DNA from 2 places in the Paenibacillus sp. CR_12 genome. Region 2 is predicted to be linked to the other one. Evidence: riboswitches for the same ligand, from Rfam matches in the RefSeq annotation. Region 2 holds a riboswitch; the other holds the start of a gene.

Region 1 (8,120 bases), on a different contig from region 2:
ATGGGAGGAGAGAATGTTCTTGAGCTGCCTGCGAATGGCCCTGACGGCTGTAGGATCCCACTGCAATTCATGCCTGTTCATCCGAAGCTTTAAGGAATATCGCCAAGCTGCCACCATACCCGACCATGATTCTGCCAGGGCTTGCGGAATGGCGGCTGTCCATGCCCCGTAATCCCTGCCCCGATTTGGTTTGTCCTTGGCTCCGTGCGAGTGCATGCCGGTTGTCACCTGCACTTTCTGATGATAATTCCAGACCGTGAACCTCATACAGTCAGTATGCTCTAAAATTTGACTTCCACTCAACAATTTGATTCACTAGGGGTGAAGGAATTCGACGTAAAGGGGAGATAACTAATGGAAAAAATCACTTCAGAAGCAGAATTTCAGGTTGCAATCCAGTCTCCACGACTGACAGTTGCCGTATTTAAAGCGGACTGGTGCGGCGATTGCAAGTTTATCGATCCATTCATGCCGGAGGTTGAGACGAAGTTCTCCAACCAATTGACTCTGGTGGAAGTTGACGTCGATGCTGTCGGTGACGTGAGTCAGCAGCAAAATATTCTGGGCATCCCTAGCTTTGTTGCATACTCTGACGGTCGCGAGCTGGTTCGCTACGTTAACAAACTCCGCAAATCGCGCGAGGAGATTGAAGATTTCCTGCAGCGTGCCGTAGACGTATACGGTACGATTCACAAGTAAGCAGTGACGATAGCACCGCCGCCTTTGAGCTATAACGGGCGGCGGTGTTGTTTTTACATTGGATATTATGAGGGGAATTGCGAAGTCAAGTACCTTGAGCATGAAGGTTTTGTTCATTTTTGAACATTTTGTCACAATCGCTCAAGTGACCGGGGCTGAAGAATCAGGTATAATGAAATGTGGACTGTATATGATGCGATCCTGTATAGGTTTTGAATAGTGAATGATTATGAGCAGCAGGTGAGATAAGTGAACGATAAACAATTAAAGTGGCTGAGTTACATAACATGCTTAATTATGTTCTGCGCGACTTTCGGGGGCATGGTTGTGACAAAGACGGGGTCGGGGCTTGGCTGCGGCCAAGAGTGGCCGCTGTGCAACGGCAAATTTGTTCCCGCTTACACGGTGTCCTCGATGATCGAATATTCCCACCGGGCCGTAAGCGGAATGGCCGGCTTGGCCGCCTTGGCTTCGCTGATTGCGTTCTGGAAGTACAAGCGGGACCGCCGGGATTTGATGGCTTACGTCATCGGAACCTCGATATTCGTCGTGGTACAAGCCATCATGGGGGCCCTCGCGGTGGTTAAACCTCAATCGGCGGCGATCATGGCGCTGCATTTTGGCTTCTCGCTGATTGCTTTTGCCAGTTCGGTCATGCTGGCTTTGGGCATGCGCCGAATCGAACAAGCGAAGGGACCCGCTGACCTGGAGCGATTGCCGCGGGTGGGCAAGGGCTTCCGTAATTTAGTCTGGGGCACAACGTTATACAGCTACATCGTGGTGTATATCGGTGCATTCGTCAGCCATACCGATTCCCGGGAAGGCTGCTCCGGCTGGCCGTTGTGTAACGGAGAAGTGATACCGGAGCTGAGCGGAGGGGTCGGCATCGCCTTTATGCACCGCGTGGCCGCGCTTCTGCTGCTGATCGTGGTGGCGGTGATGGGGCATTTTGCATATTGGCGCAATCGCGATAACCGGGAGATCCAGATGCTGGGCATTTCGGCAACCGTGCTGTGCCTGCTGCAGGTGTTCAGCGGCGCCCTCATCATGGCTACGATGCATAACGAGGAAGTTTACGTATTCTCCGCACTGGGTCATACGCTGCTGATCTCGGCGCTGTTCGGCGTACTGTGTTATTTAAGCGTCCGGGTATGGCAGCTCAGCAAGCCGCTCGAAGCCAAAATACGGAAGGGCCACGACGTGCCCCGCGAAAAGATCGTATAAGGAAGAACGCCGATCATTCCGTTAAGAAAATCCAATATTCTATAGCATACATGCATGCAAAGTCCCCGGACCGGAGTTCGAGGGCTTTGTTGTATAGAAAGGAGCTGCCGGCAGCCGTATCGAAAAGGTTTGATAAGGCAACGAATTTGTTTATATTTAATAACACCGGAGAAATCACAAGTCGCTCCATGCTTATGGAGTTGTCTTCCCGTTTCGGGGGCATCCTAACAGGACGAACCCGGATTGGCGCAGCAGATGATGGGTCATCTGCCAGTCAAGGGGATGCCGAAGGGCCTGATGGCGATCCGGATGAGTTGCCCCCGCGCGAGGATATCGCCGTGAAGACGGCCGCTGAGCGCTGGAATGAGTATATTGGCATTAGCACAATCGAGATCAAGAACCAAGGTTAATCTGATGACGCGAGGGGGTACCGCCATGCTTCGAATGTTACTTGGGGAACAGCCCCGGCAGAACAACGGCCTGCTTGAGGAAGCCATCGAATCGATGGTGAAGACAACCCGGCTGCTGCAGAAGGAAATGGATAAAAATCAAGATCCGACGCATGATTTTCGCAAGCTGGAGATTTGGACCCGGGGACTGATCGTCTCCCTGGATGAGCTGGAGCAGAGCTGGAATGCGGCCAAGCATTTCAGTCAATCGGTTAAATCGGGTTACATCGATGATATGTCGATTCAGGAGCAAGGGGAATATCAACGATATGTGTATTTTTACAAAAACGGCTTCATCCGCGTATTCTCGATCCTTGACAAGCTGGGCACGGTGCTGAACGATTTGTTTGATCTGCATACCTCCAAGGTAAAGGCGCATTTTTCTTATTTTACGGTCCTGCGGCAGTTCAGATTTTTGAAGGCCCACGGTGAGCTGGCTGAAGAGCTGGAAGCGATCAAAGATCGCTACAAAGCACCGCTGAACGCGCTCCGCAAAAGGCGCAACGCTGAAATTCACTACATGAACTCCGAGATGCAGGATGATTTGTGGCAGCGCCATCAAGGACTGTCCGACAAAATCGAGCTGGAGGATATCGACAAGCACCTGGATGATCTCCAACAGGGCATCGATATGGTATGTCGCAGCCTGGCGGCCTCGTATAAATATACGAACAAGCTGTGGACTGAAAATGGAGTGCGGGCTTAGGCACAAAATCGCCATGAAATTCCTTTTGACAAAAGGCTGAAAAGAATCTATACTAACTATTGCATTCATTAAATGTTATCAAATCAGATCAATTTAATCGGAAAAATTTCATATCGATGTTTTCTTATCGAGAGAGGCGGAGGGACAGGCCCGATGAAGCCCGGCAACCGACTTCTTGCGTACCATTGCATAATGCGATGACGCTTGGAGTGACATGGTGCTAATTCCTTCAAAGCTATGGGATACCTTCAGCTTTGACAGATGAGAAAAGGCGTTGACTTTTACGTAAAGAGGGCCCTTTTTGATTCTACAAAAAGAGGCTCTTTTCTTTTGGGTAAATAGATATGAAGCTAAGGAAAAAGGAGGATTATCGGATTGATTGAGCTCAAGCAATTGACGAAGCAGTACGGAAAAGCCGGGTCATTAACAACTGCGTTGTCCGAATTGGATTTGTCGATTGAAAAAGGAGAAATTTTCGGAGTGATCGGACACTCCGGTGCAGGTAAAAGTACATTGATCCGCTGTATCAATTTACTGGAGCGTCCCACCTCGGGTGAGGTGTGGGTCAACGGCAAAAATTTGACGTCGCTCGGCAAGAAGCAGCTTCAGGCGGAGCGCCGTAAAATCGGAATGATCTTTCAGCACTTTAACCTGCTGTCTTCCGCGACGGTGTACGATAACATTGCGTTTCCGCTGCGTCTGATCAAGACGCCGAAGGCCGAACTGGAGCGCAAAGTATCCGAGCTGCTGGCTTTGGTCGGCTTGGAGGCGCATCGCGACAAATACCCGTCCCAGCTGTCAGGGGGCCAGAAGCAGCGGGTGGGTATCGCCAGGGCGCTCGCGAGCGATCCCGAAGTGCTGCTGTGCGACGAGGCCACTTCGGCCCTTGACCCGCAGACGACGGATTCGATTCTGCGCCTGCTGCTGGACATTAACAAAAAGTTTCATCTGACGATCGTGCTGATTACCCATGAGATGCACGTCATTCAGAGCATATGCGACCGGGTCGCCGTTATTCATCAGGGCGGCATCGTAGAGCAAGGACCGGTAACGGAAGTGTTCCTGAAGCCGAAGCATGAAGTGACACAGGAATTCATCCGCCAGGAGATGGACAGCGGCGAAGCGCTGCGGCTGGCTATACAGGGTCAGGTAAACGGCCCTTCAAGAGCGGTTCAAATCACGTTCCTGGGATCGAAAACGTACGAATCGATCCTGTCCCATACCGTTCATGAGACGGGCGTGAATTTTGCGATTCTGCAGGGCACGATCTCTACGATCAAAGAAACGCCGTACGGCCAGCTCATCGTTCGTTTCGAAGGGGAAGAACGCGCAATTGAAGATACGATCCGGAAGCTGCTTGAACAAGGACTAGACGTGGAGGTGATTCATTGATGTTCGGACTTGATTTTACCCAGATCGACTGGAAAGAGATATGGACGGCAACATTGGATACCCTGCGGATGCTGGGAGCTTCGGCCTTGTTCAGCTTCATCATCGGACTGCCGGTCGGCGTGCTGCTCTACATGGCCGCAAGGTCCACGTCCGGGTTGGTACGCTTCGGCTACACGATTCTGTCGTTCATTGTAAACATTCTGCGCTCGGTTCCGTTCATCATCCTGATCGTGGCGATGATCCCGATTACGAAGTCGATCGTAGGCGTTTCGTACGGCGTGCTGGGGACCATTCCGCCGCTGGTGATCGGCGCTGCTCCATTCTTCGCAAGGCTCGTGGAAACGGCTTTGAATGAAGTGGATAAAGGCGTGATCGAGGCGGCTCACGCCATGGGCTCCTCGACAAGCCAAATCGTATGGAGGGTGCTCCTTCCGGAGGCTCGTCCGGGCCTGCTGGCCGGGATGACCATCACGATTGTAACCCTGGTATCTTACACCGCGATGTCCGGTCAAGTCGGGGGCGGCGGTTTAGGGGATTTGGCCATTAAGTATGGCTATTACCGTTATGAGACCGAGATCATGATTCTGGCTGTCGTGCTGATGATTGTCCTGGTCCAGCTGCTGCAGATGGCAGGAGATCGTCTGGTGCGGCATTTTACAAGAAAATAACGGATTGATGAGGCTTCAAGAAAGACAATATATAAATCATATATTTTTCGGAGGGAGAGTTTTAGAATGAAAAAATGGACATTGGCATTGATCAGCTTGACCTTGGTTGCGGTGCTGGCTGCATGCGGCAGCAAGCCTGCGGATAACGCATCCGAGCCAGGGGGAACAACGGGAGGCGGCGGTCAAGAGACCGTGACCTTGAAAGTAGGGGCTTCGCCATCACCGCATGCCAAGATTCTCGAGCATATCAAGCCTGCGCTTGAAAAAGAGGGCGTAAACCTGGAAATCGTAGAATTCACGGATTATGTGCTGCCGAATACGCAAGTGGATTCCAAAGAAATCGACGCGAATTTCTTCCAGCACAAGCCTTACCTGGATAACGAAATCAAAGAGCGCAAGCTGGACCTGGAGTCCGTGATCGCCGTGCACGTGGAGCCGCTGGGTGCGTACTCCAAAACCATTACATCTGCGGATGAGCTGAAGGATGGAGCGGTTGTAGCCATTCCGAATGATCCTTCCAATGCTGGCCGTGCATTGACGCTGCTGTCCAAGAACGGCGTGATTAAGCTGAACGACGAAAGCAAGCTGGAAGCAACCGCCAAGGATATCGTAGAAAATCCGAAGAACCTGGAGTTCAAGGAAGTCGAAGCCGCTATGCTGCCTCGTATGCTGGATGAGCTGGATCTGGCTGTCATCAATACGAACTACGCGCTGGAAGCGGGACTGGACCCAACGAAGGATGCGCTCTTCATCGAAGACAAGGACAATCCTTATGCCAACCTGCTGGTAGCCCGTCCGGACAACAAGGACACCGACGCCATCCAAAAACTGGCGAAGGCGCTGACTTCCGAGGACGTGAAAACCTTTATTGAAGAAGAGTACAAAGGTGCCGTCATCCCGGCATTCTAATTCGAGCAGTAAAGCTCGATATAATGTATATGAATTCATCGTATATGTGAAGAAAGGGCATTATCCAAGAGACCCATCGGTCTTTGCGGATAGGCCCTTTTTTCTTTCTTTTTCTGTCGAATGGCCATTCCTGGTCGGAAGCAAGTTGTTCGGCCTTATCAAATCTTTTATACTGAAGGAAGGATATCCATCTGAGGAGGGAAAGCCTTGAAGGGAAAAGTGGCGCTGATTACAGGCAGTGCGACAGGTTTGGGAAAAATGACGGCACTGTCGTTAGCACGGCAGGGATGTCATATAGCCATAAATTATGTGAACAGCAAGGATGAAGCGGAGGCGCTTTCCCGTGAAATCGAGGGGTTTGGCGTGAAATCCATCGCGATTAAAGCCGATATCGCCAGCGAGCCTGAGCTGTATTCATTGGTGGATCAGACGGAGGAGCGGCTGGGCAGCGTCGATATCCTGGTTAACAATGCTGGACCGTTCATTCGGGAACGCCGTCTGTTCTCGGAGTACAGCCGCGACGAAATCGTACATATGGTGAATGGCAATTTAACCGGCGTCATGCTGCTGGACCATCGCGTTCTGCCTGCCATGCGGGAGAAAAAATGGGGACGCATCATCCACTTTGGTTTCGGGCATGCGGGAGAAGCCCGCGCATGGCCTCAACGCTCCGCCTACGCGGCTGCGAAGGTGGGCCTGGTCTCCTTTACGAAGACGCTGGCCGTGGAAGAAGGGCCGTATGGAATCACCGTGAATATGATTTGTCCGGGGGATATCCGCGGGGCCAACAAAGAGAAAACCATCGATGAAGTATCCGGCATTCAGGACGGGTTGACTCCTCGCGGACGATCGGGCAGCGGCGAGGACGTCGCCAGGGTGATCGAATATTTATGCCTGGATAAATCGGATTTCATTACCGGCAATATTATGGATATATCCGGCGGGCTGGACCCGATTCGCCCGTTAATCAAGCCGGAATAAAACATCCCCACAAAGTGGAATCTACGCTTCGATGTTTATTCCATTTACTTTGCGGGGATCCCAAAACCATTAAATACGATTCAAGAATTGCTAACGCTTCGCTGAAAACTTATATCTTCTTTAATCTCAAAAAAAGAGTCTTGGTCCCGCGAGGGAAACCAAGACTCTTTATAGTTAAAGAAGATTTAGAATACTTGAACTACTTCTTGGATGCCTTCTACTTCTTCAACCAGGGCGCGCTCGATCCCTGCTTTCAGAGTAATGGTGGAGCTTGGGCAGCTACCGCATGCACCCATCAATTTCAGCTTAACGATGCCGTCTTCAACGTCAACCAGTTCCACGTCACCGCCGTCGCGCTGCAGGAACGGACGAAGTTTATCAAGCACTTCAGCCACTTCATCATATACAGTGGTTTGCGTGTTTTCACTCATCTTGTTCAACTCCTTTCCTCCCTATATTATAGTACATAAACCGGCAAAATAAAATGCCAATCTTAAGGCAGGTCTAATAACAATGTCCATTATCATTGAGTTTTGCACAAGCAATTCCTATTTCGGCACGGATAAAGTGCTGCAGACGCTTGAAGGCAAGTACGATTGCCAAGTCATCGAATATGGCTGCCTGACCAGCTGCGGCCAGTGCTATTTGATGCCCTTCGCTTACGTGGATGGCGATTGGGTTGAAGCCCCTACGGCTGAAGAGCTGCTTGAGGTTGTCATCCGCAAGCTCGAAAGCTTTCGGGACGGCGAAGAGGAGAGCTGACGTTCTGCTTTCGCTCCGCGGCGTCCCTCCACAGGAGCATTATCAGCGCCCGTAACCATTCGACTAGTAATGACGTTTGGATTTCCAGAGCACGCCGCTCTTTAATATCCTTGGTACCCGGCCCATGACCGACGTGCTGCCCATGAGTCCAAAGCCCGCATGTTTGCCGAGGGAACCCAGCGTTCCCTTCAGCTTCAGCGGAGATACCTTAGGCGTATCGTCGCGCCATAAAGCTTTCATGACATGTCCCACTTGCTCGGCCTGAGCCCCTGCCGCTTGCGCGCTCGGGACGAAGGGGAGGCTGGCGCAGTCGCCGATCACATATACCTC
Region 2 (8,120 bases):
GCAATGGCCAAAGCGGGCTGGCATGGGCGTGGCGACGGTTATGATTTTGTTCTCATGGCTGTTACTCCCGCGGCTCGGAACGGGTAGAGGCAGAGAAAGAGGCAGGCAGACTTGACGGGAGCACAATGTTTACATATGCTTCGAATAGAGCTTGTTAGCAACCATATAGAGAACAAGGCACAGCACATCGTGGAGAGGATGGAAGAAGCATGAGTTTACTTGGAGCAATTGAAGCAGGAGGAACCAAGTTCGTTTGCGGCGTGGGTACGGAGGATGGAACGGTTGTGGAGCGAGTGAGCTTTCCGACGACAACCCCTGAAGAAACCATGGCAAACGTCTTTAACTTTTTTGCGGATAAGGATATAGAGGCGATCGGAGTCGGTTCGTTCGGACCGATTGACCCGGTGAAAGGCAGCCCGACCTACGGCTGCATTACAACGACGCCGAAGCCGCATTGGAGCAATTACAATATCGTCAAAGCATTGGAAGAGCGTTTTGACGTTCCGATCGGATTTGATACGGATGTAAACGGAGCTGCTCTTGGAGAATATACGTGGGGGGCGGCCCAGGGACTGGACAGCTGTCTTTATATCACCATCGGAACGGGAGTGGGAGCAGGCGCCGTGGTATCCGGCGAACTGATTCACGGCCTGTCCCATCCGGAGATGGGGCATATTTACGTCCGCCGTCATCCGGAAGACAAATATGAGGGGACCTGTCCTTATCATGCAGACTGTTTGGAGGGGCTTGCTGCGGGACCGTCTCTTGGCAAACGCTGGGGTGTTCCCGGCGTGGAATTGACGCCGGATCATCCGGCTTGGGAGATGGAAGCTTATTATCTCGCTCAAGCGCTGATGAATTATGTCCTCATCTTGTCCCCTCAGCGGATCGTGATGGGTGGAGGCGTGATGAAGCAGGAGCAGCTGTTCCCGCTGATCCGCACGAAGCTTCAAGAGCTGCTGGCAGGATATGTTCAGCATCCAAGCCTTCATGACGGGATCGATCAATTCATCGTTCCGCCGATGCTCGGCGATAATGCGGGTCTCTGCGGCGCATTGGCATTGGCCAAGCTGGCAGTGGATGAAGCCAAGAGCATTCAAGCTTAGCCTGATTTCTTATATAGGGCAAGTTCAAAATGGATTGGATTCTATTACAGATTATGGTATTATAGTTTCAACAGTATAATGTATGGAACGAAGGAAGCACCTTTCTTGCCGCTGCGCGGAGGAGAGGTGCTTTTTTGCGTTGTTCCGCCTTTATGCTGATTGCGTAAACGGGAGGTTATCGAGGGATGCAAATTGTGTTCATGAATCGGATGAGCGGAGCGGATGAGTCAGGTCATCTCCGTTCGGCCCAAGTATGGATCGGCGAGGAAGAAGGAGGATGGCGACTCGGCTGGCGGAATATGGAACCGGACGGTGAAGTTTCCGATGACGAATGGTATGAAGGCAACTCATGGAATGAGCTGCTATGCGTGTATCGGCACCAGCTTGCGAAGAAGCTCGGAGAAGGCTTCCGCCCGCTAATCGAAGGGGTATTCCATGAACCTGGGGAGACCGGGAGCAAGAATCTCGGCACTCAGAAGCTGCAGTGTTACAGCGAGCTGTACGGATCGGAGGAGCTGTACACGGAGCTGTGCGCCTGGCGCAGGAGAAAGGCAGCATCCGGAAGAAAAGCGCCCTATTTCATTGCCAGCAACCGGGTGCTGCGCATGATCAGCGCTTTTGTTCCCCAGAGTGAGGAAGAGCTGCTGCAGCTTCCGGGAATCGGGGTTAGCAAGGCTTCGGAGCACGGGGCGGAATGGCTGGAGATTACGACGAAAACCGAGCGAACCACCACGTTTCCACTGGATTGGGTGTATACGCAGCTGCCGGAAGAGGAGTTCTTGTCCTGGCTGTATAAACAGAAGGAACAGAGATATCAGCAGGAGCTTGAACGCTTCCGAACCCGCCGTGCGATGCTGATTGGCATAGCCGAGGGCGCTTCGCTGACCGAGCTTGAAGCGCGTACCTCGCTGTCGCGCCGGGATTTGGTCGAGGAATTGGAAGGGCTTGAGAAGGAAGGCTATGATACGGAGCAGCTGCTCCAGGTCGAATTGAACACGATGACGGCTGCGGAGCAGGAAAACGTATGGAAGGCGTTTGAAGAGTTGGGCGATACGTTTCTTAAACCTGTGTTACAGCGGGTATACGGACAGGGACAAGCGGAGAACGCAGAAGCAGAAGAGCTGGGCGGAACGGAGAGGCTGTATGAGCGGCTTCGTCTCATACGGATCCGCTTTCGGCGCGATCAGCCCGGCAAAGCGAATGCCGGTTAATCTACCTTAAACGAAGTCAGGACGGATTCTCCCGGTTGCAGGGAGATCCGTCCTGATGCTAATTCGCCGTGCTTGTAGATTGAGTTTGAATTGCGGCCGTTCGTATGAACCGTTGTGATCCGGCCAGTACTCTCCCCTTTGACCAGGGTGCCTCATATCCAATCTTTTTTACGGAACAGGTAAAACATGAGCGCGCCGGCAAAAACCATGATGCCGATAACCACATAATAGGAATATCTCCAATGAAGTTCCGGCATATACTCAAAGTTCATACCGTAGATGCCCGTAATCAGCGTCAATGGAATAAAGATCGTTGTAATAGCGGTAAACACGCGCATGATTTCATTGGCCCGATTGGCGATACTGGATTGGTAAGCTTCCCGAAGGTTCCCCATGAGATCCCGATAGGTCTCGAACGTTTCGGAAATTTTAACGGCATTTTCATAGATATCGCTGAAGTATTTCTGCAGCTGGTCATCGATCAGCCGAAGATCTTTTTTGTTGAGCGTATTGATAACTTCCTTCTGAGGTCCAAGCACCTTCTTCAACCAAAGAATCTCGCTTCGCAGACCGATGATCTCGCTGAGATGGGATTTTTTGGTATGCATCAGAATGTCTTCCTCCAGCTTTTCAATCCGCGCTTCAATTCGGTCCCCTACGGAGAAGTAGTTGTCCGTGACGAGGTCGATCAAGAGATAGAGGAAGCGGTCAGGCGTGCTGACTTCATCCTCCCAGAGTAGCGGTTTGACGGTGCGGAGCTCATGGATCTTTTGCTTGGTCACCGTAATAATAAAATGCCTGCCCAGGAAAACATTCAATGCCCGAAGGAAAATCTCTTCGTCGTCAAACCGGATGCTGTTCACGACGATAAAATAGTGGTTCTCGTATATTTCAATTTTGGGACGCTGCTCCTCTTCGCTGAGGCAATCCTCAACGGCAAGATCATGCAGGGAGAAGAGGGGCTGCAGTTCGGCTAAATCATCCACGTCCGCATCCAGCCAGTAGAAGCCGCTGGCCGGAGCTGTCAGCGTCATTTCGATGTCATCAACAGGGGTAAATACGCCCGAATCGACCAACCGGATTTTCATCTGATATCACTCCTTTGTCTAATCCAAGCTGCTTAAGTCAAGCAGTTAAGGCACAGGATATCAGCCCACCGGTGTACGGGCATAAATCGAGGAAGGTTAGAATACGATAAAAAGCGCATGAAAAATAACGCTGCCCTCTGCCGGTAAGCTGATCTTGATCCTATGCGGTTGTGCGTCTTGTGCATCCAGTTTCTGGCTCGGGTCACCGTCCATCTTCCATGTCACCTCTTTCATACTCGGTTTTAAACAGCACTTGTCTAGTATAACGCCGGGTGTAGGACCTTTCAAGTGAAATCCGGAGCAGTCCAAGGGCCATGATATAGGGTATGGAAACCTTTGGTGAAGTGTGACAAACTCATGAAAAGGTTCTTGACGAAAAATTGAGGATGATTTAAAGTAGGTATCAATTACGAAACAATTCCAAACAACTGAATAAAGCGAAATCTTATCAAGAGCAGGTGGAGGGACTAGCCCTATGAAACCCGGCAACCGGCGGCAATATCGCACGGTGCTAATTCTTGCAGGAGATACGACGATTGTATAAGCCGTTGTATAGCCTGACAGATGAGAGAGGCGCATTGTGATACGTATATGATGACCTTTCTCTACTTCGAGAAAGGTCTTCTTGCGTTTATACAGTCTAACGCTCTTTCTCACAGCTTTATGGATGTATCATTTCATATTTCGAAGGAGTGAGCCGAGATGCCAATTAAAATTCCGGATGCCCTGCCGGCAAAGGAAGTTCTGGCTGGAGAAAACATTTTTGTCATGGATGAGAGTCACGCGTTTCATCAGGATATCCGCCCGCTGCGGATTGCGATCCTGAATTTGATGCCAACCAAGGAAACGACGGAGACCCAGCTGCTGCGATTGATCGGCAACTCCCCGCTCCAGGTGGATGTCGTCCTTCTTCACCCGAGTTCCCACGTATCGAAGAATACGTCGGCCGAGCATTTGAAATCATTTTACAAAACCTTTGAAGAAGTGAAGAACCGTCGTTTTGACGGCATGATCATTACAGGAGCTCCGGTGGAGCAGCTGGAGTTCGAAGAAGTGAATTACTGGGATGAGCTTACTGAAATTTTTGAATGGACCAAGACCCATGTAACCTCCACGCTCCATATCTGCTGGGCGTCGCAAGCCGGGCTTTATTATCATTACGGCGTGCCGAAATACAGCCTCGAGGAAAAGTGCTTTGGCGTATTTCCGCATACGATCAATGAAGCGTGTACCAAGCTGCTCCGCGGATTTGACGAAATGTTCTTTGTTCCGCATTCCCGTCATACGGAAGTTCGGCGCGAAGACATAACAGGCGTGGATGATTTGGTCATCCTGTCCGAGTCCGAGGAAGCAGGGATTTATTTGGTATCCAGCCGGGACGGCAAGCAGATTTTTGCCACAGGGCATTCCGAGTATGATGCGGACTCTCTGAAATGGGAGTATGACCGGGACGTTGCCAAAGGCATGGACATCGCGCTGCCGCGCAACTATTACCCGAACGACGATCCAACAAGAACCCCTCCGTCCATATGGCGCGCGCATGCAAACTTATTATTCACTAATTGGCTCAATTACTATGTATATCAGGAAACGCCATATGATATCGGTCCGCAAATTTAACAGCGTACGGGAGGAGAGTTTGTGATGGAGAAGAAACCTTTGAATATAGAGAGCCGGCTGGCACAGATCGGATCGGTGCAGGAGCCGGTAACGGGAGCAGTGAATTTTCCGATTTATCAGGCTACGGCATACCGCCATCCTAAATTAGGCCAGAGCACGGGGTTTGATTATGCCCGCACCAAGAATCCGACCCGTTCGGTACTCGAGGATGCTTGCGCCGAGCTGGAATCCGGTGACGCCGGCTTTGCCTGCAGCTCGGGCATGGCGGCCCTTCAGACGATTTTTGCGCTGTTCGGTCAAGGCGATCACCTGATTGTGTCGCTCGATCTGTACGGAGGGACGTATCGGCTGCTGGAGCGGATCATGTCCAAGTTCGGGGTAACGGCAACCTACGTGGATACGAACGACTTGGATGCGCTGGAAGGATCCAGACGACCGAACACGAAGGCCGTATTTATCGAAACGCCGACCAATCCGCTCATGATGGTTACGGATATCGAAGCAGTCTGTACGTGGGCAAGACGCCATCAATTGATCAGCATCGTGGATAATACGCTGCTAACCCCGTATTTCCAGAGACCCATCGAGCTTGGGGCGGATATCGTCATACATAGCGCCACCAAGTATCTGGGAGGGCATAACGATGTGCTGGCAGGCATCATCGTGACGAAGGGCAAGGAATTATCCGAGGAGATGGCCTTCCTTCATAACTCCATCGGGGCGGTGCTGAGTCCTTCCGATTCCTATCAGTTAATGAGGGGAATGAAGACACTCGCGCTTCGCATGGACCGGCACGAATCGAATGCAACCGCGGTGGCAACCTTTTTGACAACCCACCCGGCGATCGGCGAGGTGTATTACCCTGCTCTGCCGGATCATCCGGGGCATGAGATCCAGAATCGCCAATCCAGCGGCAACACGGGCATCTTCTCCTTCAAGGTGAAGGACGCCCGCTATGTCGAGCCGGTGCTGCGGCACATCAAACTGATTGCATTCGCAGAAAGCCTCGGAGGCGTCGAGTCCCTGATGACATACCCGGCGGTCCAGACCCATGCGGACATCCCGCTTGAGATTCGGGAAGCGATCGGCGTGGACGACCGCTTGCTTCGGTTCTCGGTCGGCATCGAGCATGCGGATGACCTGATCGCGGATTTGGATGCTGCGCTGGGCGCGGCTATGGCAGAAGTAGAAGGGAGCACGGGAGCATGAGCATCGATAAAGGTCTATCCGGCTTGGGAACGGAAACCAAGCAGGTATCAGTAAAACAGGGACACCAAGAAGAACTTCGTTTCGAGACGAAACTATTGCATTTCGGCGGGGAAATCGACCGGGCAACCGGCGCCTCAAGCGTTCCGATCTATCAAGCCTCGACGTTTCATCATGAAGACGTCTTTAACCCGCCGCTGCACGATTACAGCCGTTCCGGCAATCCGACGCGGCAAGCGCTGGAAGATTATATCGCCCTCTTGGAAGGAGGCGTGCGCGGCTTCGCTTATGCATCCGGCATGGCGGCGATCTCCAGCTCGTTCATGCTGCTGTCCGCGGGCGATCACATGATCGTGACGGAGGACGTATACGGCGGAACCTACCGCCTGCTGACCAGCATACTGAGCCGTATGGGCATCGAGAGCACCTTCGTCGACATGACCGATCTGGAGCAGGTGAAGGCGGCCCTCAAACCGAATACAAAAGCGGTTTATATGGAAACCCCTTCGAACCCGACCTTGAAAATTACCGACATCGGCGCCGTCACGGATTGGGCGAAGGAGCAAGGCCTGCTTACCCTGCTGGACAATACGTTCATGACGCCGTTCTATCAGCGCCCGATCGAGTTCGGCGTGGATATCGTCATCCACAGCGCAACCAAATTCCTTGGCGGACACAGCGATGTGCTGGCAGGTCTCGCCGTAGCCAGAACCCAGGAGCTGGGAGACCAGTTGAAACAGCTGCAAAATGGTTTGGGCACGGTGCTTGGAGTACAGGATTCCTGGCTCCTTATGCGGGGCATGAAGACGCTCGGCACTCGGATGGCCCACTCCGAGCAAAGCGCGGCCAAGCTGGCGGCCTGGCTGCAGGGAAGAAGCGATATTGAGCAAGTGTATTACCCCGGCCTCTTGAATCATCCGGGACGGGAAGTCCATGAGAAGCAATCGAGCGGTTACGGCGCGGTCATCTCCTTTGACGTCGGCTCAGGCGAGCGTGCGAAGCAGGTGCTGAACCGCGTGAAGCTGCCGCTGGTAGCCGTCAGCCTGGGAGCAGTGGAAAGCATCCTGTCGTATCCGGCGATGATGTCCCATGCGGCCATGGGCGAGAAGGTTCGGCATGAGCGCGGCATTACCGACGGTTTGCTCCGCTTCTCGGTCGGACTGGAGGATGTAGATGACCTGATTGCCGATTTGGACCAGGCCTTTTCTGCCAGCAACTAAAGATTTTTTAGAAGCAATGAACCTCATTTGAAGATTTGCCAAATCATAGAATTCGGCATCCTGTCACGGACGGGATGTCGTTTTTAATGGCGGAATGTGGTAGGATGGGATAGACGAAGTTTTACTGGCGATTTGTATTTTGTTTTAAGTAGGGAGGCTGCAAGAATGAGTGCGGTAAACCGTATATTGGATAAAGCTTTACGCGGTGAGCGTTTAAATTTGGAAGATACCGTGACCCTTTTTGAGAGTGATGAGATCGAGAAGATTGGCCATGCGGCGAATGTGATGACCAAGCGCCTGCATCCGGATCCCATCACGACGTTTGTTATCGGCCGGAATATCAACTACACCAACATATGTGATGTATTCTGCCGTTTCTGTGCTTTTTATCGCAGACCCGGCTCTTCCGAGGGCTATGTTCTGCCGGATGAGACGATCTTCCAGAAGATTCAGGAAACCGAGGACGTCAACGGCACTGAAATTTTGATGCAGGGCGGAGTCAATCCGGATTTGCCTTTCAATTATTATACGGATCTGCTCCGCAATATTAAGAAGCGGTTCCCTAACATTACGATGCATTCCTTCTCCCCGGCGGAAATCATGAAGATGGTGGAGATCTCCGGGCTCACACTAGAAGAGGTGATGCGCGAGCTCCACAGCGCCGGTCTG

What was found. A riboswitch is a leader RNA that binds a small molecule or an ion and turns the genes downstream of it on or off. The one in region 2 is predicted to bind S-adenosylmethionine.
Region 1: it holds a riboswitch for S-adenosylmethionine, as region 2 does, so the genes downstream of both, RB297_RS28265 (methionine ABC transporter ATP-binding protein) here and metA (homoserine O-acetyltransferase MetA) in region 2, are expected to answer to the same signal.

What each region holds. Positions count from the first base shown of each region.
Region 1 is NZ_JAVFHO010000011.1:139,358-147,477, reverse strand. Features, by position in the region: gene RB297_RS28290 (DUF2515 family protein) at 1-267, opposite strand, end outside; gene RB297_RS28285 (thioredoxin family protein) at 355-699, shown strand; gene RB297_RS28280 (COX15/CtaA family protein) at 949-1,923, shown strand; gene RB297_RS28275 (hypothetical protein) at 2,010-2,333, shown strand; gene RB297_RS28270 (Cthe_2314 family HEPN domain-containing protein) at 2,359-3,078, shown strand; SAM riboswitch class I at 3,200-3,346, shown strand; gene RB297_RS28265 (methionine ABC transporter ATP-binding protein) at 3,454-4,470, shown strand; gene RB297_RS28260 (methionine ABC transporter permease) at 4,470-5,138, shown strand; gene RB297_RS28255 (MetQ/NlpA family ABC transporter substrate-binding protein) at 5,205-6,047, shown strand; gene RB297_RS28250 (SDR family oxidoreductase) at 6,255-7,028, shown strand; gene RB297_RS28245 (NifU family protein) at 7,214-7,459, opposite strand; gene RB297_RS28240 (YuzB family protein) at 7,542-7,790, shown strand; gene RB297_RS28235 (NAD(P)/FAD-dependent oxidoreductase) at 7,854-8,120, opposite strand, start outside.
Region 2 is NZ_JAVFHO010000008.1:396,682-404,801, reverse strand. Features, by position in the region: partial or broken gene RB297_RS25625 (molybdate ABC transporter permease subunit) at 1-32, shown strand, start outside; gene RB297_RS25620 (ROK family protein) at 210-1,106, shown strand; gene RB297_RS25615 (HRDC domain-containing protein) at 1,292-2,317, shown strand; gene corA (magnesium/cobalt transporter CorA) at 2,470-3,405, opposite strand; SAM riboswitch class I at 3,848-3,976, shown strand; gene metA (homoserine O-acetyltransferase MetA) at 4,108-5,025, shown strand; gene RB297_RS25600 (PLP-dependent transferase) at 5,050-6,234, shown strand; gene RB297_RS25595 (aminotransferase class I/II-fold pyridoxal phosphate-dependent enzyme) at 6,231-7,451, shown strand; gene mqnC (cyclic dehypoxanthinyl futalosine synthase) at 7,617-8,120, shown strand, end outside.